Regions from separate parts of the Streptomyces sp. NPDC005803 genome, predicted to be linked through region 3. Evidence: riboswitches for the same ligand, from Rfam matches in the RefSeq annotation. Region 3 holds a riboswitch; each other region holds the start of a gene.

What was found. A riboswitch is a leader RNA that binds a small molecule or an ion and turns the genes downstream of it on or off. The one in region 3 is predicted to bind cyclic di-AMP.
Positions count from the first base shown of each region.
Region 1: another riboswitch for cyclic di-AMP. It lies ahead of ABZ454_RS27720 (LysM peptidoglycan-binding domain-containing M23 family metallopeptidase); the one in region 3 lies ahead of ABZ454_RS24720 (NlpC/P60 family protein).
Region 2: another riboswitch for cyclic di-AMP. It lies ahead of ABZ454_RS15455 (M23 family metallopeptidase); the one in region 3 lies ahead of ABZ454_RS24720 (NlpC/P60 family protein).

Region 1 is NZ_JBEXXO010000021.1:166,504-175,987, reverse strand. Features, by position in the region: gene ABZ454_RS27730 (DUF6126 family protein) at 1-89, shown strand, start outside; gene ABZ454_RS27725 (tyrosine-protein phosphatase) at 111-923, opposite strand; cyclic di-AMP (ydaO/yuaA leader) riboswitch at 1,399-1,551, shown strand; gene ABZ454_RS27720 (LysM peptidoglycan-binding domain-containing M23 family metallopeptidase) at 1,557-2,495, shown strand; gene ABZ454_RS27715 (SGNH/GDSL hydrolase family protein) at 2,730-3,575, shown strand; gene ABZ454_RS27710 (STM4011 family radical SAM protein) at 3,590-4,480, opposite strand; gene ABZ454_RS27705 (STM4012 family radical SAM protein) at 4,488-5,852, opposite strand; gene ABZ454_RS27700 (STM4013/SEN3800 family hydrolase) at 5,849-6,664, opposite strand; gene ABZ454_RS27695 (STM4014 family protein) at 6,702-7,841, opposite strand; partial or broken gene ABZ454_RS27690 (STM4015 family protein) at 7,822-8,683, opposite strand; gene ABZ454_RS27685 (STM4015 family protein) at 8,691-9,484, opposite strand, start outside.
Region 2 is NZ_JBEXXO010000009.1:170,816-180,299, forward strand. Features, by position in the region: gene ABZ454_RS15430 (nucleotide pyrophosphatase/phosphodiesterase family protein) at 1-280, opposite strand, end outside; gene ABZ454_RS15435 (DUF5998 family protein) at 280-873, opposite strand; gene ABZ454_RS15440 (GNAT family N-acetyltransferase) at 956-3,880, opposite strand; gene ABZ454_RS15445 (HPr family phosphocarrier protein) at 4,054-4,335, shown strand; gene ABZ454_RS15450 (GntR family transcriptional regulator) at 4,555-5,262, opposite strand; gene ABZ454_RS15455 (M23 family metallopeptidase) at 5,483-6,286, opposite strand; cyclic di-AMP (ydaO/yuaA leader) riboswitch at 6,300-6,467, opposite strand; gene ABZ454_RS15460 (pitrilysin family protein) at 6,679-8,061, opposite strand; gene ABZ454_RS15465 (pitrilysin family protein) at 8,088-9,458, opposite strand.
Region 3 is NZ_JBEXXO010000018.1:73,464-82,947, forward strand. Features, by position in the region: gene ABZ454_RS24695 (PspC domain-containing protein) at 1-1,267, shown strand, start outside; gene ABZ454_RS24700 (response regulator transcription factor) at 1,251-1,955, shown strand; gene ABZ454_RS24705 (GNAT family N-acetyltransferase) at 2,067-2,840, opposite strand; gene ABZ454_RS24710 (NlpC/P60 family protein) at 2,884-3,930, opposite strand; gene ABZ454_RS24715 (hypothetical protein) at 4,284-4,637, shown strand; gene ABZ454_RS24720 (NlpC/P60 family protein) at 4,712-5,872, opposite strand; cyclic di-AMP (ydaO/yuaA leader) riboswitch at 5,871-6,036, opposite strand; gene pcrA (DNA helicase PcrA) at 6,296-8,734, shown strand; gene ABZ454_RS24730 (peptidoglycan DD-metalloendopeptidase family protein) at 8,785-9,484, opposite strand, start outside.

The DNA of each region.
Region 1 (9,484 bases), on a different contig from region 3:
TCATCAGGCTCTTCGCCTACCTGGTGGCCGGGCACGTCGTCGCGGGTTTCCTCTACCTGCTGTTCGCCGTGGGGATGCACAACCAGTAGCCGGGGGCGCCGGCCGGCCGCTCAGATCTCGTCGAGCAGGCGCTCGCGCAGTCGCTCCCGCGTCTCCGGGGTGATCTTCAGACCCTCGGCGAGGTAGCGGTCGGTGCTGCCCCAGGTCTCGTCGATGGTGGCGAAGGCGGCGGCCAGGTAGTCGGGGTGGGCGCCGAAGAGCGGATTGAGCAGCTCCATCACCTCGGGCGACATTCCGGCGGGGGAGGTGTCGCTGCGGCGGATCCTGTAGCGGCGGTGCGCGTCGTTCGACTTGAGGTAGTCGGCCTCGATGGCCTCGCGCTCGACGCCGACGGCGAGCAGGGACACCGCGATCGAGAGCCCCGCGCGGTCCTTGCCGGCGGCGCAGTGCATCAGGGCGGGCACGCTGTCCTCGGCCAGGGCGTGCAGAACCCGGCTGTGCTCGGCCGTGCGGTCCAGGATGGTCCGGCGGTAGGAGGCGATCATGCGGCGGGAGCCCTTGCCGTCGGCCAGGATCGACCGCAGTTCGTCCATGTCGCCGTCGCGCACCATCCGCCAGAACTCCGCGCCGTCCGCCGGGTCGCTCAGCGGGATGCTCACATTGCGCACGCCCGGCAGCTCCACGTCCAGGCCGTCCAGCTTGTGGTCGGCCACGTTGCGGAAGTCGAAGACCGTGTGGAGGCCGAGACCGGCGAGGAACGCGGTGTCCTCGGCCGTGGCGTGCGCCAGGTGACCACTGCGGTAGAGCCGTCCGTACCGCACCCGGCGGCCGTCCGAGGTGGGCAGCCCGCCCACGTCACGGAAATTGCGGACACCCGCCAGTTCGGGTTCCGTCGACGGGGTCTGCGGCAGCTGCTGCGTCACGGTCACTCCTGGAGGCTCTGCCGCCGGCGCGTGTCGCCCGCGGGACCACTCTCGTGACGATACGACATCGATTCCTCGGGCAATCATCTTGGTCACGCCCGCACTTCGGGCCCCGCGAAGGGTGTGCGGGCCCGGCGGGGAGGGGGCCGGTCCGGTGGGTGAGCCGATGCGGAAGGGGCGGCGGGCATGACATGTCCGAATAGCTCCTTTTATCCGAACATGCCCTGATCGCAGGGGAGATGATCACCTTCTCGTGAGCGGGATCATATCCGTGACGGTGTGTGGCGGTGCGCCCGATGGGTATTCCAAGCACCGCGCGGAAAGCCAAGATCCGTAATCCACGGAGTGTGACCGGAATTCCGCGCCGGCTTTCCGGTGCGGAATCCCGCGGAGAACTCGTGGCTTGTTTCCGCCGTCCCGGCTCGCTTACGTTCGCTGCAATCCGGACGGACCGCCTAATCCTGCCGCCGCCCGGAATTCGCACCCACTCACCGCGTGGCAGGAGCGGGGGAACCAGGTAAGCCGCCGACCGGGAATCCGGCCGGCTCGGGGTGAAGTCGCGTCCGCCGCGACCGGACATCTCCAGTCCGAACCCGACAGCTCACCTCGCAGGCGCCGGAGAGGAAAACCTTCATGCCCATCTCGGGTAAGCACCGTCGTCCCAAGGCCGGCACCATCGCCCGCGGCGTCGTCGCCGCGAGCGCCGGCGGCGCCGTGATCGCGCTTCCGCTGCTCGGTGCCACCGGCGCCAACGCCGCGGAGCAGGCCGCCCCCGCCGCCTCGCAGTCGGCCGCCACGCACGCCACCCCGGCCAAGCAGGTCGCGAAGACGCAGGCCGGTACCGAGACGTACACCGTCGTCTCCGGCGACTACCTGTCGAAGATCGCTGCCGAGCACAAGCTCAAGGGCGGCTGGCACAAGCTGTACCAGGACAACCGCAAGGTCGTCGGCGACGACCCGAGCCTGATCTTCCCGGGTATGAAGCTGACCCTCGGCGGCAAGGCCTGGGGCCACGCCTCGACCACCTCCACCTCGACGAAGGCCCCGTCGAAGGCCCCGGCCCAGAAGACCGAGACGAAGGCCTCCACGGCCGCCGACTCGTCCTCCTCGTCCTCCGACGCCACGGCGTCCGAGGAGACCTCGGCCCCGGCGGCCCAGAGCAACGACTCCGGTTACGTCCACCCGGTCCCGGGCAACCACACCACCGCCTACCGCGCCTCCGGCTCCAACTGGTCCAGCGGCAGCCACACCGGCATCGACTTCCCCGTCGCGACCGGCACGAGCGTGAAGGCGATCACCTCCGGCACCGTCGTCACCGCCGGCTGGGGTGGCGCCTACGGCAACGAGGTCGTCATCAAGCACGCCGACGGCCACTACTCGCAGTACGGCCACATGTCCTCGCTCTCCGTCTCGGCCGGCCAGACCGTGACCGCGGGCCAGCAGGTCGGCCTGTCCGGCGCCACCGGCAACGCCACCGGCCCGCACCTCCACTTCGAGGTCCGCACGGGCCCGGCGTACGGCTCGGACATCGACCCGATCGCCTACCTGGCGTCGCACGGGATCTACGTCTGATCCAGGTGACACCGGTCCCGGTCCGGTGACCGGGAGCTGAGCGATACACGGAGGGGCGGTGCGCGGCGGCGCGCCGCCCCTCCGCCGTATGTGTCCGGCACCAGGGGGCGTCCCCTGGTGCCGGACATTCTTATTCCCCCTTTACCAAAAACTGACCGGGTGGTCTATCTCACCACCCGTCAACCCCGTATTACGGTCGCGTAGGTCACATTCGGCGGTGCAGGATATGCCCTTGTGGCAGACGATTCGAACAACATCCAGCAGGGCGTCATCAACCGACGGGGCGTCATCGGGTCGTACGCGGCGATCGGCGACAGCTTCACCGAGGGAGTCGGTGATCCCGGCCCGGGCGGAACCTTCGTCGGCTGGGCGGACCGGTTCGCGGTACTCCTCGCGGACCAGCTCCCGGACCCCGAGGCGACGACGGGCGGCGCAGGATCCGCGCACGAGAACTTCAGATACGCCAATCTCGCCGTACGAGGACGCCTCCTCGACCAGATAGTCGAGGAACAGGTGCCGCGCGCCAAGGAACTCGCCCCGGATCTGGTGACCTTCTGCGCCGGCGGCAACGACATCATCCGGCCGGGCACCGACCCCGACGACGTGGCCGAGCGCTTCGAGCGCGCGGTCGCCGACCTGACCCGGTCGGTCGGCACCGTCATGGTCACCACCGGCTTCGACACCCGCAACGTTCCCGTGCTGCGCCATCTGCGCGGCAAGATCGCCACCTATACCGCCCATGTCCGGTCCATCGCCGACCGCTACGACTGCCCGGTCCTCGACCTCTGGTCCCTGCGCTCGGTCCAGGACAGGCGGGCGTGGGACAACGACCGGCTGCACCTGTCGCCCGAGGGACACACCCGGGTCGCGCTGCGCGCCGCCCAGGTCCTCGGCCTCGACGTGCCCGCCGACCCGGATCAGGAGTGGCCGCCGCAGGTACAGCGCGGCACGCTCGAAGTACGGCGCGACGACATCCACTGGGCACGCGAGTACCTGGTCCCGTGGATCGGACGGCGGCTGCGCGGCGAGTCCTCGGGGGACCACGTGGAGGCCAAGCGGCCCGACCTGCTGCCGCTCTGAGCAGCCCGCTGTCCTCAGCCGCCCGGAGCGCCGGCCACGGCGACCGGGGACAGCGGCAGGGCCGGTACGCGTTCCAGTACCCCGCCGGCGAAGACGTCGTACAGCGGCAGCGTCTCCAGGTGCACGTACCCGATGTGGCAGTCGCAGACCGCGAGCGGACAGGCCCGGGGGCCCAGGGCCGCGCGGTAGCTGCCGTCGTAGAGATTGCCGAGCTCGGCGCGGACGAAGTGGCAGCGGCGCACCGTGCCGTCACCGTCCACCGAGATCACCGACTCACCCGTCCGGCAGGGCAGACCCGCCGAGCGGTGCGGGTGGCGGCTGTACGGGAACAGCGGGTCGATCAGGGTCCACCGGTCCGCCTCCTCGTCCGTATAGGTGTGGCCCTCGGCGGCGTTGACCCAGAGGTAGACCTCCTCGGGAAGGGCCGCCCGCAGCCGCCGTGCCTCGGCGAGATGACCGTCGAGCCCGACCACACCCACGCTGTGGCGGACGCCCAGCGAGACCAGCTCCCCGCACCGGCCGAGGAACCGCTCGTAGGGTGTCTGGCCGGGGTGGTACGTGCACCAGAGCGCGATCTTGTCGCGGCACTCGGCGCCCGCCTCCGCCAGCCACCGCGTACGGCCGCTGAGGTTCGTCTGGATCGCCACCCGGCGCACGTGCGGCAGCCGGGCCAGCTCGACCACCGCCCGGCGGTACCAGGAGCGGACCAGCCCCTCGCCCCACGGGGTGAACAGCACCGAGATCCGGTCGTCGGTCTGCTCCGCGGCCCACGCGGTGAAGCGCTCCAGCGCGTCCCGGTCGGCCCGCAGCTGCTCCCCGCTGTCGCGCCGCTTGGCGAACGGACAGTACGGGCAGTCGTAGTCGCACGAGGCGAGCGGGCCGCGGTAGAGGATCGTCAGGTCCATACGGGGCTCACTTCAGCTGGTACGCGGCCATCGCGGCCCGTACGGCGGGGGAGAAGAGGTCGGGACCCACGGCGTCCGAGTGGGCGAGACCCTCGGGCGACAGGCGCAGCCGGCCGGCGGCCGCCGCCTCCCCGTCGAGCCAGCCCCGGCCCTCGAACCGGGCGAGCTCCTCGGGGAAGTCCTCGTCCGGGGCCGTACCGAAGCGCTCGCGGTACTCGGACACGCGCAGTCCCCCGGCCTGCAGGACGGACTGCAGGAGATGACGGCGGCGGGCCTCGTCGCCGTCGGTGAACCGGCCCACCTCGGCATGCGAGAAGTCCTCGGCGGCCGTGTAGCCGTCGATGATCGCCCGCACCTCGCGCATCTCCACCGCGTAGTCGAAGGAGTAGTGCAGCCGCGAGGTGTACGAGCGGGCGCCGCAGCCCAGGCCGATCATGCCGTCGGTCTGGCAGGCGTAGTCGTCGGGGCCGTCGCTCCGCGGGGCGTCGGCGCGGCGGAACATCCGCATCGACACCTGCTCGTAGCCATGGGTGAGGAGGTGGTCGCGGCCCGCCCGGTACAGCCGCAGCCGCTGCTCGTCCCAGGCGGCGTCCGCAGCGGCCTCGGCAGCGGCCCCGAGCCTGCCCAGGCCGGTCAGCGGCCGGACGTAGAGCGGGTAGAGGTACAACTCCTCAGGCCGCCACGCGAGTGCCGCGTCCAGCGAGGTGCGCCAGCTCCGCTCGGTCTGGCCGTCGATGCCGTAGATCAGGTCGATGTTGAGGACCGGGACGCGGCTCTCCCTGATCAGGCCCAGGGCCGCTTCGACGTCGGCGCGGCGCTGCGGGCGGACCGCCGCGCGGGCCTCGGCCTCCACGAAGCTCTGCACACCGATGCTGATCCTGGTCGCCCCCCGGTCGGCGAGGACCGCCAGCCGGTCGGCCGTCGCGGTCGACGGCGAGGTCTCGACGGACAGCGGCACGGACCGCAGATCGGCGCCCATGCGCTTCTCCGCGATGTCGCACAGCCGCTCCAGCTCGCCGGCGTTCAGGAAGGTGGGCGTCCCGCCGCCGAACGCGGCGGCGGCGAAGCGCACCGGTTCCCCGTCCCCCAGCGCGTCCCGTACGGCGGTCGCCTGCCGGTCCAGGGCGTCGAGATAGCGGGTGGTGAGCTCGTCGGGCGCGCCGACCCGGGTGAAGAGATTGCAGAAACCGCAGCGGACCTCGCAGAAGGGTATGTGGAGGTAGAGCGAGAGCGCGTCCTTGTTCTCGCCCGCCCACAGGTCGCTCAGCGCGGGCCGTCCGCCGGGCTGCCCGGCGAGCCGGCCGTAGGCCGTCTTGTGCGGATAGGCGTAGACGTAGCTCTGGTACGGGCGAGTGGTGTGCAGACCGGTCATCGTGCCGTGGCCCCCGGTTCCAGGAAGAAGTGTGCGTACGGAACGGTCCAGACGCACTCGTGACCGAGCCGGTGCCCGGTGTAGCCGTCGTCGCCGTACGCCGTGCCATGGTCGGAGCAGACGACGGCGAAGGCGCGGCGGCGGCTGCTCGCGGCGGCGAAGAGACGGCCGATGTGGGCGTCCACGTACTCCAGTGCGGCCGCGTGGGTGGCGCGGCTGTCGCCCGCGTCGCGGGTCGCGCCGGGCCGGTGGAACCAGTTCGGCTGGTGCAGCGCCGACACGTTGACGAACAGGAACAGCCGCTGACCGGCCGGAAGTCCCGCGACGACCTGCTCGGCGCGGGCCACCTGCGCCTCGAACGAGGTGGGTGAGGCCACGCCGAACTCCGGCTCCCAGTGCGCCTCCTGGAACAGTCCGGGCAGCACCGAGCCGAGCGGCGCCCGCTGGTTGAAGAACCCGACCCCGCCGATGCACACCGTGCGGTATCCGGCCCCGGCGAGCGCCGAGACCAGGTCGGGTTCGTCGAAGACGAACGTGCGTTCCGCCGTGGTCTCACTGCCGGCGAACCGTGCGGCGAACAGCCGGGGGTGCGGCCCGGGGGCGGCCGGCGTGGGCAGGAACCCGGCGAAGATCGCCTGGTGCGACGCATAGGTGAAGCTCCCCGGGGCATGCCGCTTCTCCCAGCGGCCGTCCGGCAGATGCCGGGCCAGATTCGGGATGCGCCCGGCGGCGGCCAGCTCCGCCGCGACGTCGTACCGCAGGGTGTCCAGGGTGACGAGCAGCAGATCGTGGCTGCCCACGACCTCGCTCATGTCGGGGCCGACGGCGTCCATGACGTCGGAGGATGACTCAGGATGCGCTGACACGGTGGTTCCTTGCTCGGTTCAGTACGGCGGCGACCTGCGCCGCGTAGGTGTCCAGGCCCTCTGCTCCGCTGCCGGGCAGCCCGGTGAGTCCCGGCAGCAGATCGCCGAAGGCGTTGACCTCTCCCACGGCGAAGCGCCGCCAGCCGGTGGCGGGCAGCAGGTCGACTCCCACGCACAACGTGTCGGGGAAGGCGGCGGCAGCCCTCTCGCACACGGCCAGCGCCTCGCGCCAGCTGCCGCCCGCCGCCTCGACCACGGCCCGCACCTCGTCGAGATCGCCGCGCGCACCCCCGAGGTGCAGATTGGTCATGGGGGAGCGGCTGGTGCGCACGACCGCATGGGTCGCGCGGCCGTCGACCACCACCACCCGCAGATCCGCGACCCGGCCCCGCTGCGAGGCCTTCGGCAGCCAGCGCTCGATGTGCAGCCCGTCGGGCGCGAGCGCGTCGACGATCGCCGCCACCTCCCGCTCCGTGGTGAGGCGGCGGACCCGGAGGGAGTTGTACAGGCGGCCCGCCGGGTCCCGCTCGACCGAGGTGGCCGCCCGGACCCGGCCGGGACCGGCCGTCTCCACGGCCATCACCCCCGAGGCGGAGGACCCGTGCGCGGGCTTGACGAACACCCGCGGCATGCGGTGGTCCGCCATCAGCGCCCGTACCTCGGCCCAGCCGCGCACAGGACGCGCGCCCGGTCCCGACGTCGGCGACGCGGGCACGGGGACGCCCGCGGCGTCCAGGACGCCGTGGCACACACGCTTGTCGAACAGCACCGCGATGTCGCCGGGGCCGTCCAGCAGGTGCGCCCCCGCGGTCGTCGCCGCCCGGGCCACGTCCCGTACGGCGGAGGTGAACCGCGCGTACCAGAGGGCCGAGCCCTCCACCCGCGTCGGTTCGTCGACCCCGCGCAGCAGCCGCTCGACCTCCGCGTCCTCGCCGGGCGAGTCGATGCGCACGGTCTCCCCGGGCAGGAAGTCCGCCTCCCCCCGCAGCACATCGAGCCAGGGCACCGTGCGCGCCCGCGGCAGCCCGGCGGCGCGCACGGCGTCCTGGAAGAGGCCGACCCGGCGGCTCCCGGGATTGCCGACGACCGCCAGACGCGGCGCGCTACTCGCTGACCGCGACATAACGGGGCTCGTCGTCCTCGGGATCCCAGTAGTCCGCCTCGCCCAGATCGACGTGCACGCCCGCGCGGGCGCACATCTCCTCAACGCGCGACACCACCGGATCGGTGAGGTAGTGGTGGTGCAGGTCCAGCGACGCCAGATGAGTGAGCGGCTGGCCGTCGAGAAGGGCGAGGGCTCCCGTGTCGCTGAGCGTTCCCATGGAGAGCGCGAGCGACTCCAGTTGCGCGACGACCGGGGCGGACGCCACCGCCGCGGCGATCTCGTCCTGGATCTCGCTGTTCTGCAGGCCGAGGTGGCGCAGACGGGGAAAGCCTCCGCCGGAGAGGACCGGCCTCATGTCCTCCACCGTGGCGTCGCCGCCGTACCACGAGGCACCGAACCAGAGCTCCAGCCGTTCCAGAGCGGGCAGTTCGCAAGCGCCTACCGCCCGGACCACATGGCCGGGCAGGCCGCCCGACTCGAACCTCAGCGACTTCAGGGCCTGATGCCTCAGCGGACGCAACCGGAGCTTCTCCTCCTCGGGGACGGCGTCCCCGCCGCCGCGCACCACCAGCTCCTCCAGGCGCGGGAACGCCTCTATCAGGGAGGTGATGTCCGACATCTCCAGCCAGGAGACCTCGCACTCCTCGCCGATGACATCGGCGAGGAACAGCCCGCGCAGCGCCGGGAAGCGGGCCGCGTCGGAGGCGATCAGCTCCGCCACCGGGGCGAAGGACGTGTAGTCGTCCGGCCACCAGGGGCCGATCAGCAGGGACCGGACCCCGCCAGGGTCGACCGAATCGAGGAAGTACGGTGAAGACGGGCAGACCGTGAAAGGTCTCGGGGTGCTCGATATCCGTCATCGCGCACTCACTCCGACACCGTGACGTATCGGCCCGCGACACCGCGGTCGCCCCACGGCTCGCAGCGCTCCGACAGATCCACCCGTACCCCGTGCGGTTCCAGGGCCTCGGTGACCCGGCGCTCCATCGGCTCGGTGAGGAAGTGGTGGTGCAGATCGAGGACCTCGAGGTGGGTCAGCGGCTGGCCCTCCAGCAGCGCTGCCGCGCCCTCGTCGCCGAGCGTGCCGCAGGACAGGTCGAGCGTGCGCAGCCGGGCCACGAGCGGGGCCGACGCCACGGCGGCCGCGATCTCGTTCTCCACCTCGCTGTTGCGCAGACCGAGGTGGCGCAGGGCCGGGAAGCGCGTCCCCGACAGCAGCGGCGCGAGGTCCGCCACGTCGGTGTCGCCCCCGTACGCGGAGACACCCAGCCAGAGGTCGAGCCGCTCCAGGGCGGGCAGTTCACTGTCCAGCACCCCGCGCACCACCTGCACCGGAAGACCGCCGGTCTCGATGGTGAGCGCACGCAGCCTCTCGTGCTTCGTGGCCGGGAAGGCGAGCTGGGAACCGCCGCGCACCCCGAGCTCCACCAGTGCGGGGAAGGCGGTGAGCAGCGCGGTGACATCGCTCTGCTCGATCCAGGAGATCTCCGCCTCCTCTGCCGTCAGATCACCGACGAACACCGCTTCCAACGACGTCAGCCGGTCGGCTGCGGCGATGACGAGACCGATGGGGTACGACGACTTCTCCTCGTAGGACTCCCCCCACTGCCCGATGATCAGCGCCCGGACACCGGAGGGGTCCACCTCGTCCAGGAACGCGG
Region 2 (9,484 bases), on a different contig from region 3:
CCGGGCGGCCCGTGCCGCCGCGCGAGGTGGGCAGGAGGGAGTGCAGGAACGGCGCCTCGTCCGGGTGCGCCTTGATCTGCTCCCAGCCGAGGCCGTCGATGAGGAAGACGCAGTTGCGGTCGGCGGGGGTGAGCTCGGGGATCGCCGCGGTGAAACCGGGAACGCCCTGCCCCGCGACGAGCGTGGGGAGCAGATCGGCGAGCGAGCCGCTGCCGTACTCCGGCACGGGGGCGGAATCGAGGGGCAGCAGTACCGGGTCCTGCCAGGCCGGCTGGGCCATCAGCGGCCGGCCGCCGCGGTCGCGGTGGCCTCGGAGAGCGCCTGGGCGAACGCGAGGGTCTGGCGCACGGTGTCGGGGCCGTCGCCGGCCTCGCTGACCCGCAGGCTCAGGTCGTCGGCGGTGGAACTGCCGGTGTAACCGTGGTCGGCCTCGCAGTTGGCGTCGCCGCAGGCGGCGGGCTCCAGGTCGATCCGGGAGACGGCGCCCCAGCCGATGGTCAGGACGACCTCGCGGGGCAGCGTGCCCGGGACGTACTTCTCCGGATTGGCCACGACCCGGCTGACCACGACCGAGGAGATGCGGTCGAGCTTCACCGACTCGGTGGAGGTCGTCGCGTACGGCGTCGGGGAGCTGGTGTCGGCGTTCTGCTCGTCGGTGTGGCTGACGATGAAGCGGGTGTCCGTGAGCACCAGCACCGTGACGTGCCTGCGCACCTCGTTGGAGTCGAAGGTCGTCTCCTGGTGCACCAGGTACGAAGCGACCGGCTCACCGCCCACGGCGGCCTCCACCGCCTCGGCCACGAGGGCCGGGTAGTAGCCGCTGCGCTCGATCGCCGCGCGCAGCCCCTGGGTCGTCGTACCGCTCTTAGCCATACGCACCATCCTACGGGGGGCTGATGGCTGCCGGGGACGTGTGGCCCCGCCCCTGCCCGGCAGCGGCGGGAAGAGGCGCGGGTCAGTAGTTGGACAGGCGGCGAGGGCCGAGGTCGGTCCGGGCGGGAGGCGGCGAGAGCCGGACGCTCGCCCCGAGGACGGTCAGCCCGTGGGGGGCGACCACGACCGGTTCCAGGGCGATGGAGACCACCTCGGGGTGGTCGTCGACCAGTCGCGAGACGCGCAGCAGCAGTTCCTCCAGGGCGGCGGTGTCCACGGGCGCCGAGCCGCGCCAGCCGAAGAGGACCGGGGCCGCCCGGATGGACCGGATCAGTTCGGCGGCGTCGCGGTCGGTGGCGGGGACCAGGCGGTGCGCGGTGTCGCCGAGGAGTTCGGAGGGGGCGCCTGCGAGACCGAAGGAGAGGACGGCGCCGGCCGCGGGGTCGATGGTGGCCCGCACGACGGTGTCGACGCCGCGCGGGGCCATGGACTGCACGACGGGCCGGAGTTCGGCCGGCTTGCCGAGCAGGTCGGTCAGTTCGCCGTACGCCCGGCGCAGTGCGGTGGGGCCGTCGAGGTCCAGGCGGACTCCGCCGAGGTCGGCCCGGTGACGCAGATGGGGTGCGGTCGTCTTCAGCGCCACCGGGTAGCCGAGCCGCTCCGCCGCGGCCACGGCCTCCTCCGGGCCGGGGGCCGGCAGCGTGGGCCGGACGGTGATGCCGTAGCGGGCCAGGAGTTCGCGGGCCTCGTCGGGTGCCAGGGGCTTGCCGCGCGGATCGGGGTCCTGGCCGAGCAGGGTGTCGATGAGGGCGGCCGCGGCCGGCTCGTCGATGGTGTCGTCGAGGAAGCCGGGCACCTTGCCGGGTACGGCGGCCTGGCGGCGCCACTGGGCGTACCGCACGGCCTCGGCGAGCGCCCGGACCGCGCGCTCGGCGGCGGGGTAGGCGGGGATCCGGCCGACGGCACGGGGGCCTTCGGGGCCGGGGTCGCCGGTCACCGCGACGCCGGGGCCCGTGCCGGGGGCGGGGACCGGGCCGGGCGCCGCTCCGGCCGGGCGGGGGCCGGACGAGGTCCCGACGGGGCGTGCCGGCACCGCGACGCCCGGCGGCGCCGAGGCCGGACGCTGCTGCGCCACCGTGCTGGTCGCGGCGGCCAGGGCCTCCGCGAGGCCGCCGATCTCGACGTGGACCACGGCCACCGGCTTGGCGGGGCCGTGGGCGGCCGCCGCGTGCAGGGCCGTGGCCAGGACCTCGCCGTCGCCCGACTCCGCCTCGCCGTTCTCCCCGACCCACGGGATGGCCGTCACGACGACCGCGTCGCAGCCCCCGTCGGCCAGCGCCTCGGCCAGCGCGTCCCGGAAGTCCTGCGGGGTGGCGGCCGTGGTGAGGTCGAGGGGCGGCCGCGGGCGCAGCCCCTCCGCCAGACAGGCGTCATAGGTGAGCAGCCCGAGCGACTCCGAGTTGCCGAGAATCGCGACCCGCCCGCCGGCGGGGAGCGGCTGGTCCGCCAGGAGCAGGCCCACATCGACCATCTCCGTCACCGTGTCGACGCGGATCACGCCCGCCTGCCGCATCAGCGCGGAGACCGTCGCGTCCGGGATCCGGCTGACGGGGACCGCGTGGCCGGGCGGGGTGGAGCCGCTGTGCCGGGCGCCCTTCACCACGACCACCGGCTTCACGGCCGCGGTCCGCCGGGCGAGGCGGGTGAACTTGCGGGGGTTGCCGAGGGACTCCAGGTACAGCAGGGCGACGTCGGTGTCCGGGTCCTCGTACCAGTACTGGAGGAAGTCGTTCCCGGAGATGTCGGCCCGGTTGCCGGCCGAGATGAAGGTGGAGAGCCCCGCGCCGCGCCGGTAGAGCCCGGAGAGGAGGGCGATGCCGATCGCGCCGGACTGGGTGAACAGCCCGATGCGCCCGGAGGCGGGGCGTTCGGGCGCGAGGGAGGCGTTGAGCCGGACCGCCTCGGAGTTGTTGATGACGCCGAAGGCGTTCGGGCCGATGATCCGCATGCCGTACGAGCGGGCCTGGCGCACCAGTTCGCGCTGGCGTTCGCGGCCCTCGGCGCCCCACTCGGCATAACCGGCGGACAGGACGACGAGCCCCTGGACGCCGTGCTCCCCGCAGTCCGCGACGGCCTCGGGCACCCGGTCGGCCGGTACGGCGACCACGGCGAGGTCGACCGGTTCGCCGATCTCGCCGAGGGACCGGTGGGCGGGCACGCCGTCGATCGTGTCCTGACCGGCGGCGAACGCACGGTTCACGGCGTAGGCGCGGCCGGTGAAGCCGGCGCCCAGGAGGTTGCGCAGGACCGTGCGGCCGACGCCGCCGGGGGTGCGGCCCGCGCCGATGACGGCGACGGAGCCCGGGGCGAGGAGCCGCTGCACGGAGCGGGCCTCGGCCCGCTGTTCCCGGGCGCGCTGGACGGCGAGGGACTCGGCGGTCGGTTCGAGGTCCAGAGTGAGGTGGACGGAGCCGTCCTCGAAGCTGCGCTGCTGGGTGTACCCGGCGTCCCGGAACACCTTGATCATTTTGTTGTTGGCGGGCAGCACCTCGGCCGCGAAGCGCCGGATGCCGCGCTCGCGGGCGACGGCCGCGATGTGTTCGAGCAGGGCCGAGGCGACGCCGCGGCCCTGATGCGCGTCCTGGACCAGGAAGGCGACCTCGGCCTCGTCGGCGGGTGCGGAGGCCGGCCTGCCCTGCGCGTTGATCCGGTCGTAGCGGACGGTGGCGATGAACTCGCCGCCCACCATGACGGCCAGGCCCACCCGGTCGACGTAGTCGTGATGGGTGAAGCGGTGGACGTCCTTGGCGGAGAGCCGGGGATAGGGAGCGAAGAAGCGGTAGTACTTCGACTCGTCGGAGACCTGCTCGTAGAAGCTGACCAGCCGCTCGGCGTCGTCCGTGGTGATGGGCCGGATGCGTGCGGTGCCGCCGTCGCGGAGCACCACGTCCGCCTCCCAGTGAGCGGGGTAGGTGTGATGCGGACTCTGCTCCGGAGAGGGGTGCATGGGCAAAGCCTACGGCTCGGTCAGCGGTCGCGTGAGGGCTGGGGCCGGGGCAGTCTGAGGGGGGCCGGACGACGGCGGGGCGCGGGTGGAGAGCGGTCCGCGGGTCGGCCGGAGCACCGCGCACTGCATGAGAGACTGGTCTAGACAACCATTGATTCGTGAAGGGCAGAACCATGGCTGAGCGCCGCGTCAACGTCGGTTGGGCCGAGGGCCTGCACGCCCGCCCCGCTTCCATCTTCGTCCGTGCCGCGACGGCTTCCGGCGTCCCCGTCACCATCGCCAAGGCCGACGGCAACCCGGTGAACGCGGCCTCCATGCTCGCGGTGCTCGGCCTGGGTGCGCAGGGCGGCGAGGAGATCGTGCTCGCGTCCGACGCGGACAACGCCGAAGCCGCTCTGGACCGTCTGGCCAAGCTGGTCACCGAGGGGCTCGAGGAGCTTCCGGAGACCGTCTGACCCTTCGGTCACGACCGCTGGAACGCACGCGCGAGAGCCGCGGCACCCTTGACCCGGGGCCGCGGCTCTTTCGTCTGCGCGCACACCTTTACGCACGTGCGCTCACTTCTCCGCATAAAGGGGCCCGGGCAGTCCGGCGACGCGCACGCTCCCCCAGCCAATTCGGGCAGCGGAAAGAAAGCCCCGCGGAATTCTTATTCTTTGTATACGGCGCAATTGTTAATGCCGGCCACTCGGGGTGTTTACGGCATGTTGCGAACTCCTCACCCGGCCGGTGCGGACAGCGGCGGCATCCGGCCGGCCGGGGCGGCGCAGCCGGTGCGCGGCGGTGGCCCGCTCGGCATGGTGGGCGGTCAGGGTTCTCGCCCTCTCCGCGTCGCCCCGCGCCACGGCGTCCACGATCGCCCCGTGCTCGGCCCAGGTGTCGCCCGGACGGGCCGGGTGCTCGACCTCGTACATCCACGCGGTCTTGTGCCGGAGTTGCGTGAGCAGCGCGATCAGGCCGGGACTGCCCGAGGCCTGCGCGAGCGTCTCGTGGAACCACCCGCCCAGGGAGCGCAGATCCTCGCCCTCCCCCCGGCGGGCGCGCTCCTGACCGAGCCTGACCAGGCCGCGCAACACCTTGAGGTGCGCGTCCGTACGGCGGTGGGCGGCACGGGCCGCGCCGAGCGGCTCCAGCAGCATCCGGACCTCCAGGAGGTCGGCCGCCTCCTGCTCGGTGGGCTCGGCGACACACGCTCCGGCGTGTCTGCGGGTGACCACGAACCCCTCGGACTCCAGGGTGCGCAGCGCTTCCCTCACCGGAACGCGGGAAACCCCGTATCGACGTGCGAGCACCTCCTCGGTGAGCCGGCTACCGCGTTCGAAGACGCCCGAGACGATGTCGTCACGGATTGCCGTGCATACCGAATGCGCCGGAATGCGCATGTCCGAACCTCCGCCTTAATCCCCGCAGCGCGCGGCCGATCGACGCCTGTCCTGCGACTCTATTGCAATGCGGTCGCATTTCCGACGGCGGGTGGAAATTCATGAATATCTTTTGGTCGCCGGCCGTTCGCGGACGGCCGGCAAAGACCGGTGCGGTACGCCGACACGGCGAAGGCCCCGGCGTGTCGCCGGGGCCTTCGCCGTGGGGTCTTCGGGGCGGTCAGACGGAGACGCCGTGGGCGCGCAGGTAGGCGACCGGGTCCATGTCGGAGCCGTACGAGGGCGTGGTGCGGGCCTCGAAGTGGAGGTGCGGGCCGGTCGAGTTGCCGGTGGAACCGGAGAGGCCGATCTGCTGGCCGCCGCCGACGCTCTGGCCGACGGACACGCCGATCGAGGAGAGGTGGCCGTACTGGGTGTACGTGCCGTCCGTCATCCGCAGCACGATGTTGTTGCCGTACGCCCCGCCCCAGCCGGCCTCGACGACCGTGCCGGCGCCGACGGCGACGACGGAACTGCCGGACGCGGCGTGGAAGTCGATGCCTGAGTGGCTGCCGGAGGACCAGAGCGAGCCGCTGGACTTGTAGCCGGTGCTCACGTACGAACCGGCGACCGGGAGCTGGAAGGAGCCGAGCCGGGCGCGCTCGGCCGAGCGGGCGGCGCGGGAGGCGCTCTCGCGGGCCTCCTTGGCGCGGGCGGCGGCCTTCGCCTTCGCCTCCGCCTCGGCCTTCTTCTTCGCTTCGGCCTTCTTCGCCGCTTCGGCCTTCTCCTCGGCGACGTCGGCCTGGTGCTGCTGCGCGTCGGCCTGTGCGTCGATCCGGTCGGCGAGGTCGTCCTCGATGGCGATGACCTGGGTGAGGCCGGTGTCGACGACGGAGGGGGTCTCGGTGTCCGCGGCGAGGGCCGGGGAGGCCAGCCCGCCGATGACGCCGGTGGTGGCCAGGGTCGCGATGCCGACGGCCCTCGCGCCGTTGCGCGTCAGACGGCCCGGGGCACGGTGCTTCCCGGTGGCACGGGTGAACGCCATGAAGTGGCTGGTCCTTTCCTTCCTTCTCGCCTACCGGGTTAGCTGACGGGTTCGGAGCAGGAAGGTCTCCTACGGATCCCCCGGCCTCGGACGAGGCACGGGCATCCGATTCACCCCAGGGACTGCGTGGGTCCCCGGCTCCCCAGGCTCGCGCCTGACGGGGACTCGGCGATGGCTGCCCGGTACGTCGCGGATGCGGCATACGAGTGACGGACAGCGGAGACGACGCTAAACGGGGGCACTTCCCCCCACCAAACGGACAGGGCGTTTTGTAGCGCATCCCACAGGGCAGACGGGCAACCTCTCCCGCAAAGCGGGCAAATGGAAAGACCCTGGCGGGGTTCACCCCGCCAGGGTCTTCCCCTTCGCCCCGGTATCAGGCGAAAGGACCGTCAGCCGGTGACGACCGACACCTCACCGATGCCCAGCGCCCTGACGGGCTCCGCGATCTGCGAGGCGTCGCCGACCAGGACCGTGACCAGCCGGTCTTCCGGGAAGGCGCTGACCACGGCCGCGGTCGCCTCGACCGTGCCGGTCTCCGCGAGGCGCGCGTACAACTGCGCCTGGTAGTCGTCCGGGAGGTGCTGCTCCACCTGGTCGGCGAGGGTGCCCGCGACGGAGGCCGCCGTCTCGAACTTCAGCGGGGCGACCCCCACGAGGTTCTGCACGGCCGTCTCCCGCTCGGCGTCCGTCAGCCCTTCGGCCGCCAGCGTGCGCAGGACCTTCCACAGGTCCTCCAGCGCCGGACCGGTGGACTCCGTGTCCACGGAGCCGCTGATGGCGAGCATCGCGGCGCCCGTCGCACCGGAGGCGGAGCCCGGGGCCGAGGAGCGCAGCACCTGGGCGAAGGCCCGCACGCCGTAGGTGTAGCCCTTCTCCTCGCGCAGCACCCGGTCGAGCCGGGAGGTGAGCGTGCCGCCGAGGCAGTAGGTGCCGAGCACCTGGGCCGGCCAGACGCTGTCGTGCCGGTCGGCGCCGATCCGGCCGATCAGCAGCTGCGTCTGCACCGCGCCGGGGCGGTCCACGATCACCACACGGCCCGCGTCGTCGGCGGTGATCGGGGGGACGGGCCGCGGCTGGGCGGTGTTGCCCGACCAGTCGCCGACGGTCTCGGCGAGCAGCGCGTCCAGGTCGATGCCCGTGAGGTCGCCGACCACCACCGCGGTCGCGGTGGACGGGCGGACGTGGGCGTCGTAGAAGGCGCGCACGGCCGCGGAGTCGATCCGGGCCACGGTCTCCTCGGTGCCCTGGCGCGGGCGCGACATGCGGGCCGTGGCCGGGAAGAGCTCCTTGGAGAGCTGCTTCGCGGCGCGCCGGGCCGGGTTGGCCTGCTCGTGCGGGATCTCGTCCAGCCGGTTGCCCACCAGCCGCTCGATCTCGCTGTCGGCGAAGGCCGGCGCCCGCAGCGCCTCGGCCACGAGCCCGAGGGCCTTGGCCAGCCGGGAGGCCGGAACCTCCAGGGAGACCCGGACGCCGGGGTGGTCGGCGTGGGCGTCCAGGGTGGCGCCGCACCGCTCCAGTTCGGCGGCGAACTCCTCGGCGCTCTGCTTGTCGGTGCCCTCGGACAGGGCACGCGACATGATCGTGGCGACCCCGTCCAGACCCTCGGGCTCGGCGTCCAGCGGGGCGTCGAGGAAGATCTCGACGGCGACGACCTGCTGGCCGGGGCGGTGGCAGCGCAGGACCGTGAGGCCGTTGGGCAGGGAGCCGCGCTCGGGCGCGGGGAAGGCCCAGGGCCTGGCCACACCCGGGGCGGGCTGCGGGTGGTACTCCATCGAAACTCCCGTCGCGGCAGCGTCGGTCACTTGTCCGCTCCTTCGTGCGCGTCGGTGTCGGTGGCGGCGTCCGCCTCTTCGGCGGCCTCGGCGGGCTCGACCGGCTCGTAGACCAGCACCGCCCGGTTGTCGGGCCGCAGCTGGGCCCTGGCGGCCGCCTTGACCTCCTCCGCGGTCACGTCGAGCACCCGGTGCACGGCGGTCAGCGCGAGCTGCGGGTCACCGAACAGCACGGCGAACCGGCACAGTTCGTCGGCGCGGCCCGCGACCGTACCGAGGCGGTCCAGCCACTCGCGCTCCAACTGTGCCTGCGCGCGCTCCATTTCCTCGGGGGTGGGGCCCTCCTCGGCGAACCGGGCCAGCTCCTCGTCGACCGCGGTCTCGATCTGCGCGACCTCGACCCCGCCGGACGTCTTGACGTCCAGCCAGCCGAGCGAGGGCGCGCCCGCGAGCCGCAGCAGCCCGAATCCGGCCGCGACGGCCGTCCGGTCGCGGCGGACCAGGCGGTTGTGCAGCCGGGACGACTCGCCGCCGCCCAGCACGGTCAGCGCGAGGTCCGCGGCGTCGCACTCACGCGTGCCGTCGTGCGGCAGCCGGTAGGCGGCCATCAGCGCACGCGCCGGTACCTCCTCACGGACCTCCTCGCGCAGCTGGCCGCCCATGATCTCGGGCAGCGCGCCGTCGCGCGGCGGCTGCTTGCCGTCGTGCGAGGGGATGGTGCCGAAGTACTTCTCGATCCAGGCGAGCGTCTGCTCGGGGTCGATGTCGCCGACGACGGAGAGCACCGCGTTGTTGGGCGCGTAGTACGTGCGGAAGAAGGTCCGCGCGTCTTCGAGTGTCGCGGCGTCCAGGTCGGCCATCGAGCCGATCGGGGTGTGGTGGTACGGGTGGCCCTCCGGGTAGGCGAGCGCCGTCAGCCTCTCGAACGCGGTGCCGTAGGGGACGTTGTCGTACCGCTGGCGGCGCTCGTTCTTGACGACGTCGCGCTGGTTCTCCATGGACTCCTCGTCGAGCGCGGCGAGCAGCGAGCCCATCCGGTCGGCCTCGAGCCACAGGGCCAGCTCCAGCTGGTGCGTCGGCATCGTCTCGAAGTAGTTGGTCCGCTCGAAGCTGGTGGTGCCGTTGAGGGACCCGCCGGCGCCCTGCACCAGTTCGAAGTGACCGTTCCCCTTGACCTGGCCGGAGCCCTGGAACATCAGGTGCTCGAAGAGGTGAGCCAGACCGGTGCGTCCCTTGACCTCGTGGCGCGAACCGACGTCGTACCAGAGGCACACCGCGGCGACCGGGGTCAGATGGTCCTCGGAGAGCACCACGCGCAGGCCGTTGGCCAGACGGTGCTCGGTCGCTGTCAAGCCGCCGGAGCCGGCCTGGGCTGTGGCCGTGTGACCCATGGGCATGTACGTCCCTTCGATCGCGATACTGG
Region 3 (9,484 bases):
CCTCGCCCCCGACCCGGAGGAGCCGCCCCAGCGCAAGCTGTACCGCAGCGCCGACGGGCGGCTGCTCGGCGGCGTCGCACGCGGACTGGCCGGACACCTCGGCCTGCCGGTCGCCTGGGTGCGGATCGTCTTCCTCGGCCTGTTCCTCTCGGACGGCCTCGGCGCGCTCCTGTACGCCGTGTTCTGGATCGTCGTCCCGCTCGGGGTCGGCGGCGTGGACAGCCCGCGCTCGGTCTTCGAGACCGCCCCCGACGGCACCCGCAGACTCCGCAAGCCCGACAAGGGCCAGGTCTTCGCCCTCGTCGCGCTGTTCATCGGCGCCCTGATCTTCGTCGGCAACGTCGACATGGGCGGCAAGGCCGACCGCTACATCTGGCCGATCCTGCTGATCGGCGCCGGCTCCGTCCTGGTGTGGCGGCAGGCCGACAACGCCCGCCGCGCCCGCTGGATGGACGTCGGCAGCCGCCGCCAGGTCCTGCACCTGGCCCGGGGACTGGCCGGGGTCGCCCTGGTGGGCCTCGGCCTCGCCGGATTCATGGTCGTACGCGGCTCGGCCGCCCAGCTGGGCAACGTCATCACCGCGGCCATCGCCGTGCTCACCGGCATCGCCCTGCTGGCCGGTCCCTGGCTCGTCCGCATGAGCCAGGACCTGTCCGAGGAACGCCTGATGCGCATCAGGGCCCAGGAACGCGCCGAGGTCGCCGCCCACGTCCACGACTCGGTGCTCCACACCCTCACCCTGATCCAGCGCAACGCCGAGGAGCCGGGCGAGGTCCGCAGGCTGGCCCGCGCCCAGGAACGCGAGCTGCGCAACTGGCTGTACAACCCCGAGGGCACCGGCAAGGACGAGGACGACGAGCCGGAGACCCTGGCCGAGGCCGTCAAACGCGCCGCGGCCGAGGTGGAGGACAAGCACGGCGTCCCGCTGGAGGTCGTCGTCGTCGGCGACTGCCCGCTCGACGAGAAGCTGACCGCACAGATGCAGGCAGCGCGCGAGGCGATGGTCAACGCCGCCAAGTACGGTGGCGAGGGCGGCGCCGTCCAGGTCTTCGCGGAGGTCGAGGGCCGCACGGTCTTCGTCTCGGTGCGCGACCGGGGCCCGGGCTTCGACCTGGACGCGGTACCGGGGGACAGAATGGGCGTACGAGAATCAATCATCGGCCGGATGCAGCGCAACGGCGGTAACGCACGGCTGCGTTCGGTGCCCGGCGGGGGCACGGAAGTCGAGCTGGAGATGGAGAGGACGAGCGATGAACGGGACCACTGAGGCGACCGGGGGCCACGAGGGCCCGGAGCGCCGGGTACGAGTCGTGCTCGTCGACGACCACCGGATGTTCCGCACCGGGGTGCAGGCCGAGATCGGCCGCACCGAGGAGACCGGCGTCGAGGTCGTGGGCGAGGCCGCCGACGTCGACCAGGCGGTCACCGTCATCACGGCGACCCGCCCCGAGGTCGTCCTCCTCGACGTCCACCTCCCCGGCGGCGGCGGCGTCGAGGTGCTGCGCCGCTGCGCCCCGTTCATGGGCGCGGCGGAGAACCCGGTGCGCTTCCTGGCGCTGTCCGTCTCGGACGCCGCGGAGGACGTCATCGGCGTCATCCGCGGCGGCGCCCGCGGTTACGTCACCAAGACCATCACCGGCGCCGACCTCGTCGACTCGGTCTTCCGGGTCCAGGACGGTGACGCGGTCTTCTCGCCCCGGCTGGCCGGCTTCGTCCTCGACGCCTTCGCCTCCACGGACGCGCCCCCGGTCGACGAGGACCTCGACCGGCTGACGCAGCGCGAGCGCGAGGTGCTGCGGCTGATCGCCCGGGGATACGCGTACAAGGAGATCGCCAAGCAGCTGTTCATCTCGGTGAAGACGGTCGAGTCGCACGTCTCGGCGGTGCTGCGCAAGCTCCAGCTCTCCAACCGGCACGAGCTCACGCGGTGGGCGACGGCGCGACGGCTGGTCTGAGCCGGCCGCCCGCGCGAAGGCGCCCTGGCGTCAGGGGCCTTCGCGCGGTTCGGCACGTGCGCGTGAGGGGCCTTCGTGCGGGCGGGCGCCTTCGCGTCAGAGGCCTTGGCGTCAGAGGCCCTCGCGTTCCGGGTCGAGCGAGATGTTCAGCTTCTCGCCGATCCGGCGGTAGCCGATGCTCGCGTAGATCCGCTCCACCTCGGCGTCGCCCGGCTCCAGCCAGACCACCCGGCAGCCCCGGGCGAACGCGGTCTCCGTCAGATGGGCGGAGAGGGCCGCCCCGATGCCCCGGCGGCGGAAGTCCGCCGCGACGGCGAGCCCGGCCAGCTCACTGAGCCCGTCGACCGGCACCGAGCAGCCGCCCGCGCCCGCCGGGGCGCCCTCGAACGTGGCGAGGGCGGCGACCCCGCCACCGGCTGCGGCGGTGCGCAGCCATTTCACCTCGCCGCCCTCGGGTTCGCCCGTCCCGCCGTAACCCAGGTGCTGGACGAGGGCGGCGGACTCGAACTCCGCGTCCGTGACGGGCTCCGCCATCACCAGGCCTTCCACCGGCTTCGGCGGCAGCAGCTCCCCGGGGGCGCAGGCCAGGAGAGGGGCGCGGTTCTCCACCGTGAACCCCGCGGCCAGCAGCGCCGGTTCGACGGCGGGGGCCCAGGCGGGAAGGAACTCCAGACGCGGCATCCGGTCCCGTTCGCGGAAGGCCGCTGTCAGGGCGTCGAGTTCGGCCGCCGTCGGCTCGGCACCCTGGTCGGGGATCGCGTAATTGGCGTACTTGATGGACCAGTCGGGGTTGTAACGCATCACGAAGGGGCCCACCCGGACGTGGTCCGGGGAGCGGAGCGTGAGCGTACGGGCATGGGTCTGGACGTCGACGTCCATGGGCATGTGCGGGTGTCCTCAGGGCCGTTCCGGATCGAAAGCCCGGAGCCTATGCCACCCGGGTCGCTCCCGCGAAGGGCATCTGGTCGATCGGCGCCACGCGGACGGGGGCTCCCGGGCGCGGGGCGTGGATCATCTGGCCGTTGCCGATGTAGAGGCCCACGTGGCTGATGCCCGAGTAGAAGAACACCAGGTCCCCCGGCTCGAGTTCGGAGCGTGATACGCGCCGGCCGGCGGCGATCTGCGTGTACGTGGTCCGGGGGAGCGAGACACCCGCGGAGCGGTAGGCGGCCTGGGTGAGGCCGGAGCAGTCGAACGAGGAGGGTCCGGTGGCGCCCCAGACGTACGGCTTGCCCAGGGCCGTGTACGCGAAGGCGACCGCCTCGGCGGCGCGGGCGTTGGGTGCCTGGACGGAGCCGCGCGGGGCGCTGCGGTCGGCGTGGGCGCCGCCACGGCCGCCCTCCGAGGCGTCGTAGGAGGCGCGCTCGGCGGGCGTGAGGCGGGCCAGCAGCCGCCGTGCCTCGGCGAGTCTGGCGCGGACCGTGGCCTTGTGCTCCTTCAGGGCGGCCTGGCGCGTGGCGAGTTCGCTCAGCCGGCCGGCGGCCTCGGCGCGCACCTGGGCCACGTCCGCGACCTGGCGCTGCACGGCGCGGACCTCGGTGGCGCGGCGCTCACCGGCCCGCTCCACGTACGAGGCGCGCTGGAGGTACTGGTCGGGGTCCGAGGAGAGCACCAGCTGCACGGCGGGGTCGAGGCCGCCGGACCGGTACTGGGCCGCGGCGTAGGAACCCAGCCTGTCGCGGGCGGCGTTGAGCCGCTCGGTCCTGCGGGCGGCCTCGTCGCGCAGGGCGTCCACGGACTTCTCGGCGGCGGTGGCCTTCACCTTGGCGCCGTTGTACCGCTCGGTGGCGACCTCCGCCTCCCGGTACAGCCGGTCCACCTCGGCCCTCACCTGGGCGGCGGTCGGTGCCGGATCGGCGTGCGCGGCCCCCGGCAACGCGGCAGCGGTCGCGGCCCCGGCGAAGGCGAGCGTCGCTGCGGTGCGGGCAGCAGAGCCGGTGTACGGGCGCTGCTTGGGTTTCCGGTGCGCTGCCACGAGGGCGGGCGTCCTTCCTGTCGACGGCCCGCCGGGGTCTACCGACGGGCCCGCCCGGCCCGGCGGCGGGCCGCCAACAGGGGGAGCGGCCCGCCGCCGGAGCCCCGGCGGGGTGACCGGGAACGCCGTCCGGGTGCGGATCGGCGGTGTGCCGGCCACCTGGATGGGACGCTAAGCCCGGGCCAGGAGAAAGAGTTGTCATGGCGCTTATTGTGTGAATTTGGCGTTGCGTTGTCGCCGGACGATCGGAAAAATGGCACCAGACCAGGCAATTGGTGCATCCCGTGGTCAGGTGCCACTAAGCCTCACCTGGCCGCCGAGTGCCGACAAGGCCGCGGCTAGGCTGCGGAGCCATGCGTGTACTCATCGATGTCTTCGTCGCCCTGCACATCATCGGCATCGCCTCTCTGCTGGGCGGATTCCTCACCCAGATGAAGGCGATGGGGGCCGGCACGGCGCGATTCGTCCCGGCGATGCTGCACGGAGCGCTGACCATGCTGGTCACCGGAGTGGCGCTGGTCGGCCTCGACCAGGCCGACGACCACCCCGTGAACAACGTGAAGATCGGCATCAAGCTGCTGATCCTCGTCGTGATCCTCGCGCTCGTCTACGTCAAGCGCGACGACGAGAAGGTCGACAAGGGCCTCTTCGCGACGGTCGGCGGACTGACGGTCGTCAACATCTTCATCGCCACGCTCTGGACCTGAGCGGGGGCGAACGCCGCTGCCCGGACCCGCGAGGGTCCGGGCAGCGGCGTCCACGCGACGTGGGCCGACCGGCTTCAGCCCGGCCGCACGCTCCCGTAGATCGGCATGTAGTAGATCGACTCCTCGCGCACGTTCGCTCCCGGCTTCGGCGCGTGGATCATCATGCCGTCGCCCTTGTAGATGCCGACGTGGCTGATGTCGTCGTAGAAGAAGACCAGGTCACCGGGTTGCAGATCCTCCGTGGCGATCCGGGTGCCGACGTTCACCTGGTCCCAGGTGGTCCGCGGTATGTCGACGCCGGCCGCCTTCCACGCCGCCTGGGTGAGCCCCGAGCAGTCGTACGAGGCCGGGCCGGTCGCCCCCCAGACGTACGGCTTGCCGAGCTGCGCCCGGGCGAACGCCATGACCGTCGCGGCCTTGGTCGAGGCGCCGGCGTCCGCACCGGAACCGGAGCCCGTACCGGTTCCCGTGCCGCTGCCGGTCTCCTTCGCGCCCTCCTCCGCCTTGCGGTCGGCCTCGGCCTTCTTCGCGGCGGCCTGCTTCTTCGCCAGCTCCGCCGCCTTGCGCTCGGCCTCCGCCTCCTTCTTGCGCTCCAGCTCGGCCAGGCGCGCCTTCTCCTCGGCGGTCAGTTTCGACAGCAGGCCGCGGGCCTGGGACAGCTTCGTCTGGACGCTCTGCTTGCTGGTGCGCAGGGTCGCCTGCGACTCGGTGAGGGTCTCCAGGCTCGCCACGGCCTCGGCCCGCTGCTCGGAAGCCTTCGCCTGCTGCGTACGGAAGTCCGACACGGCCCGCGTCTGGCGCTCGGTCATCCGGTCCATGAGGTGGGTCTGGTCGAAGAACGACTGCGGGTCGTCGGCCAGGAAGAAGGTGGCGGTCGGGGCCAGGGCGCCGCCGCGGTACTGGGCGGCGGCGTACGTGCCGAGCGTCCTGCGCGCCTCGTTCAGCTTCTCGGTGCGCCGGGCCACATCGTCCAGCAGCGTGTCCACCTTGGAGCGCTGCTCGGCCGTCGCCTCCTTCGCCTGGTTGTACTGCTGGGTCGCGGTGCCTGCCTGCCGGTAGAGGTCGTCGACCTTCTTCTGCACGTCCTCGATGCTGGGCTTGGGCGCCGGGGCGGCCAGTGCGCTCTGCGTGGACAGCAGGGTCACCGACGCCAGCGCGGCCGTCGTGAGCCCGACGGCGGGGCCGGTGCTGCGCACCAGGGTGCGCGGTTTGCGATGCGACGCCAAGGCCGGCATCTCCTTCCGTGGACCGCCTACCGGGTTAGCTGTCGGGTTCGGGCGGAACGGAAGGCTGCCCTACGGTCCTGGTGGGGGACGTGGACCGATTCACCCCGGTGATGCGTGTGGGTCCCCGGTTCCGGACTTCCCTGCGGGCAGCCCGGATTCGGCGTGGACGCCCGGTCGGCGTGGATCGCCTCTGGGGGTACGGGCCGCCCGGACGAGCACGCTAGCCAACTCATGGTGCCGCTGTGAAGGTTGATGTTCGATATGCCCGATACATTTTCGTGACCTGTACGGATCGGAGCGAAGGCGGGCGGGCGGGGACCGGCGGACGTCCACGCACCGTAGACCCCGGATCGCTCTCGGTGCCCGGCCGCCGGTGCGGGGTTCGTCACTCGGCCCCGGAGTGTCAGTGCGGAGCCCTAGACTCGGACAGCGATGAGCAGCCTCTTTGACGACAGTTTCCTGGCCGGCCTCCAGCACACGGAGGAAGGGCCCCCGCCGCCCCCCGAGGACTCCGCACCCGAAGCGGTGCCGGAGGGCCTCTTCGCGGGCGTTTTCGACGGGCCCCCGCCGCCCCGCGACGCGTACTACCGCGACGGGGCCCACCGCCCGGTCATCGACGCGGCCGCGCTGCTCGACGGGCTGAACACCGAACAGCGCGCGGCCGTCGTGCACGCCGGGTCCCCGCTGCTCATCGTCGCCGGCGCCGGGTCGGGCAAGACCCGTGTCCTGACCCACCGCATCGCGCACCTGCTGGCCGAGCGCGGGACGCACCCGGGCCAGATCCTGGCGATCACCTTCACCAACAAGGCCGCCGGCGAGATGAAGGAGCGCGTCGAGCAGCTCGTCGGACCGCGGGCCAACGCCATGTGGGTCATGACCTTCCACAGCGCGTGCGTACGCATCCTGCGCCGCGAGTCGAAGAAGCTCGGCTTCACCTCCTCGTTCTCGATCTACGACGCCGCCGACTCCAAGCGCCTCATGGCCCTGGTCTGCCGCGACCTGGACCTCGACCCGAAGCGCTACCCGCCGAAGTCGTTCACGGCGAAGGTCTCGAACCTGAAGAACGAACTGATCGACGAGGAGACCTTCGCCGGCCAGGCGGCGGACGGTTTCGAGAAGACCCTCGCCCAGGCCTACGCGCTGTACCAGTCCCGGCTGCGCGAGGCCAACGCGCTGGACTTCGACGACATCATCATGACGACGGTCCACCTGCTCCAGGCGTTCCCCGACGTCGCCGAGCACTACCGCCGCCGCTTCCGGCACGTCCTGGTCGACGAGTACCAGGACACCAACCACGCCCAGTACACGCTCGTACGGGAACTGGTCGGCCCGTCCGGCCCGGAGAACGCCCCCGCCGAGCTCTGCGTGGTGGGTGACGCGGACCAGTCGATCTACGCCTTCCGCGGCGCGACGATCCGCAACATCCTCCAGTTCGAGGAGGACTACCCCGACGCGACCACGATCCTGCTGGAGCAGAACTACCGCTCCACGCAGACGATCCTGTCCGCGGCCAACGCGGTCATCGAGCGCAACGAGAGTCGCCGCCCGAAGAACCTCTGGACCAACGCCGGCACCGGTGCCCGCATCACCGGATACGTCGCGGACACCGAGCACGACGAGGCGCAGTTCGTCGCCGACGAGATCGACCGGCTGACCGACGCGGGCGACGCCAAGGCCGGCGACGTGGCGATCTTCTACCGGACGAACGCGCAGTCCCGTGTCTTCGAGGAGATCTTCATCCGCGTCGGCCTGCCCTACAAGGTCGTCGGCGGGGTGCGCTTCTACGAGCGCAAGGAGGTCCGCGACGTCCTGGCCTACCTCCGCGTCCTCGCCAACCCCGAGGACACCGTCCCGCTGCGGCGCATCCTGAACGTGCCCAAGCGCGGCATCGGCGACCGCGCCGAGGCGATGATCGACGCCCTGTCCCTGCGCGAGAAGATCACCTTCCCGCAGGCGCTGCGCCGCGTCGACGAGGCGTACGGCATGGCGGCCCGCTCCGCGAACGCCGTCAAGCGGTTCAACACGCTGATGGAGGAGCTCCGCACCATCGTCGAGTCCGGTGCGGGGCCGGCCGTGGTGCTGGAAGCGGTGCTGGAGCGTACGGGCTACCTCGCCGAACTCCAGGCGTCCACCGACCCTCAGGACGAGACCCGGATCGAGAACCTTCAGGAACTCGCCGCCGTCGCCCTCGAATTCGAGCAGGAGCGGGGCGAGGACGAGGGCGCGGGCACCCTCGCGGAGTTCCTGGAGAAGGTCGCGCTCGTCGCCGACTCCGACCAGATCCCCGACGAGGACACCGACGGCTCCGGCGTCATCACGCTGATGACCCTGCACACCGCCAAGGGCCTCGAATTCCCGGTCGTCTTCCTGACCGGCATGGAGGACGGCGTCTTCCCGCACATGCGGGCGCTGGGCCAGGTCAAGGAGCTGGAGGAGGAGCGCCGGCTGGCCTACGTCGGCATCACGCGCGCCCGCGAGCGGCTCTACCTCACCCGGGCGGCGATGCGCAGCGCCTGGGGCCAGCCCTCGTACAACCCGCCGTCGCGGTTCCTGGAGGAGATCCCGGACCAGCACCTGGAGTGGAAGCGCAAGGGGCCGATGGCGGCCCCGGCCGGACCGACGTCGGGGATCACGTCGTCGCTCTCCGCGTCCCGCGCACGCTCGGGCCCCTCGGGCTTCGCGACCCGGCGGACCTCGGACAAGCCGACGATCACGCTGGTGGCCGGCGACCGGGTCACCCACGACCAGTTCGGTCTGGGCACGGTGACGGCGGTCGAGGGCATCGGGGACCAGGCGAAGGCCACGGTCGACTTCGGGGACGAACGGCCGAAGAAGCTGCTGCTGCGGTACGCCCCGGTCGAGAAGCTGTAGCGCCCGGCGGGACGGCCGGCCGGGGTTTCCCCGGCCGTTCCGCGCGCCGGTCAGTTCGGGTTGACGTTGTGGCTACGGAGCCAGGGCAGCGGGTCGATGGCCGCGCCGCCGCCGGGGCGCACCTCGAAGTGCAGGTGCGGGCCGGTCGAGTTGCCGGAGTCGCCGGAGTGCGCGATGACGTCACCGGCCTTGACCGGGCCCGAGCGGATCCGGGTGCTGCTGAGGTGGCAGTACCAGGTCTCGGTGCCGTCGGCCGCGGTGACGATGGCCATGTTCCCGTAGGCGGTGTTGAACTGCGTACGGATGGTGCCGTCGGTGGCCGCCATCACCGGCGTGCCGTAGTCGACGGGGAAGTCGATGCCCGTGTGCACGGACATCCAGTTGACGCCCGCCTGGCCGAAGTACGCACTGAGCCGGTGATCCTTGACCGGCATGACGAACTTGGGGCGCAGCGCCTCCTTGCGGGCGGCCTCCGCCGCGCGCCTCGCCTTCTCGGCGGCCTGCCGCTCCTTCAGGTCGATACGCTCCTGCGTGCGGCTGGCGCGGTCGGCGAAGTTCTCCGCGTCGGCACTGAGATTGGCCAGCTGGGTGTCCAGCTTGTTGTTCGCCGCGACCGGCTTGACGGTGCCGGGATCGGCGGCCGCCATCGTCGTGGTCTCGTCCTTCTTCTCCTCGCCGCCGCCCATGCCGCCCACGGACGCTGCGGCGATGCCCGCCACGCTCATCACACAGGCGGACGGAACGGCGACG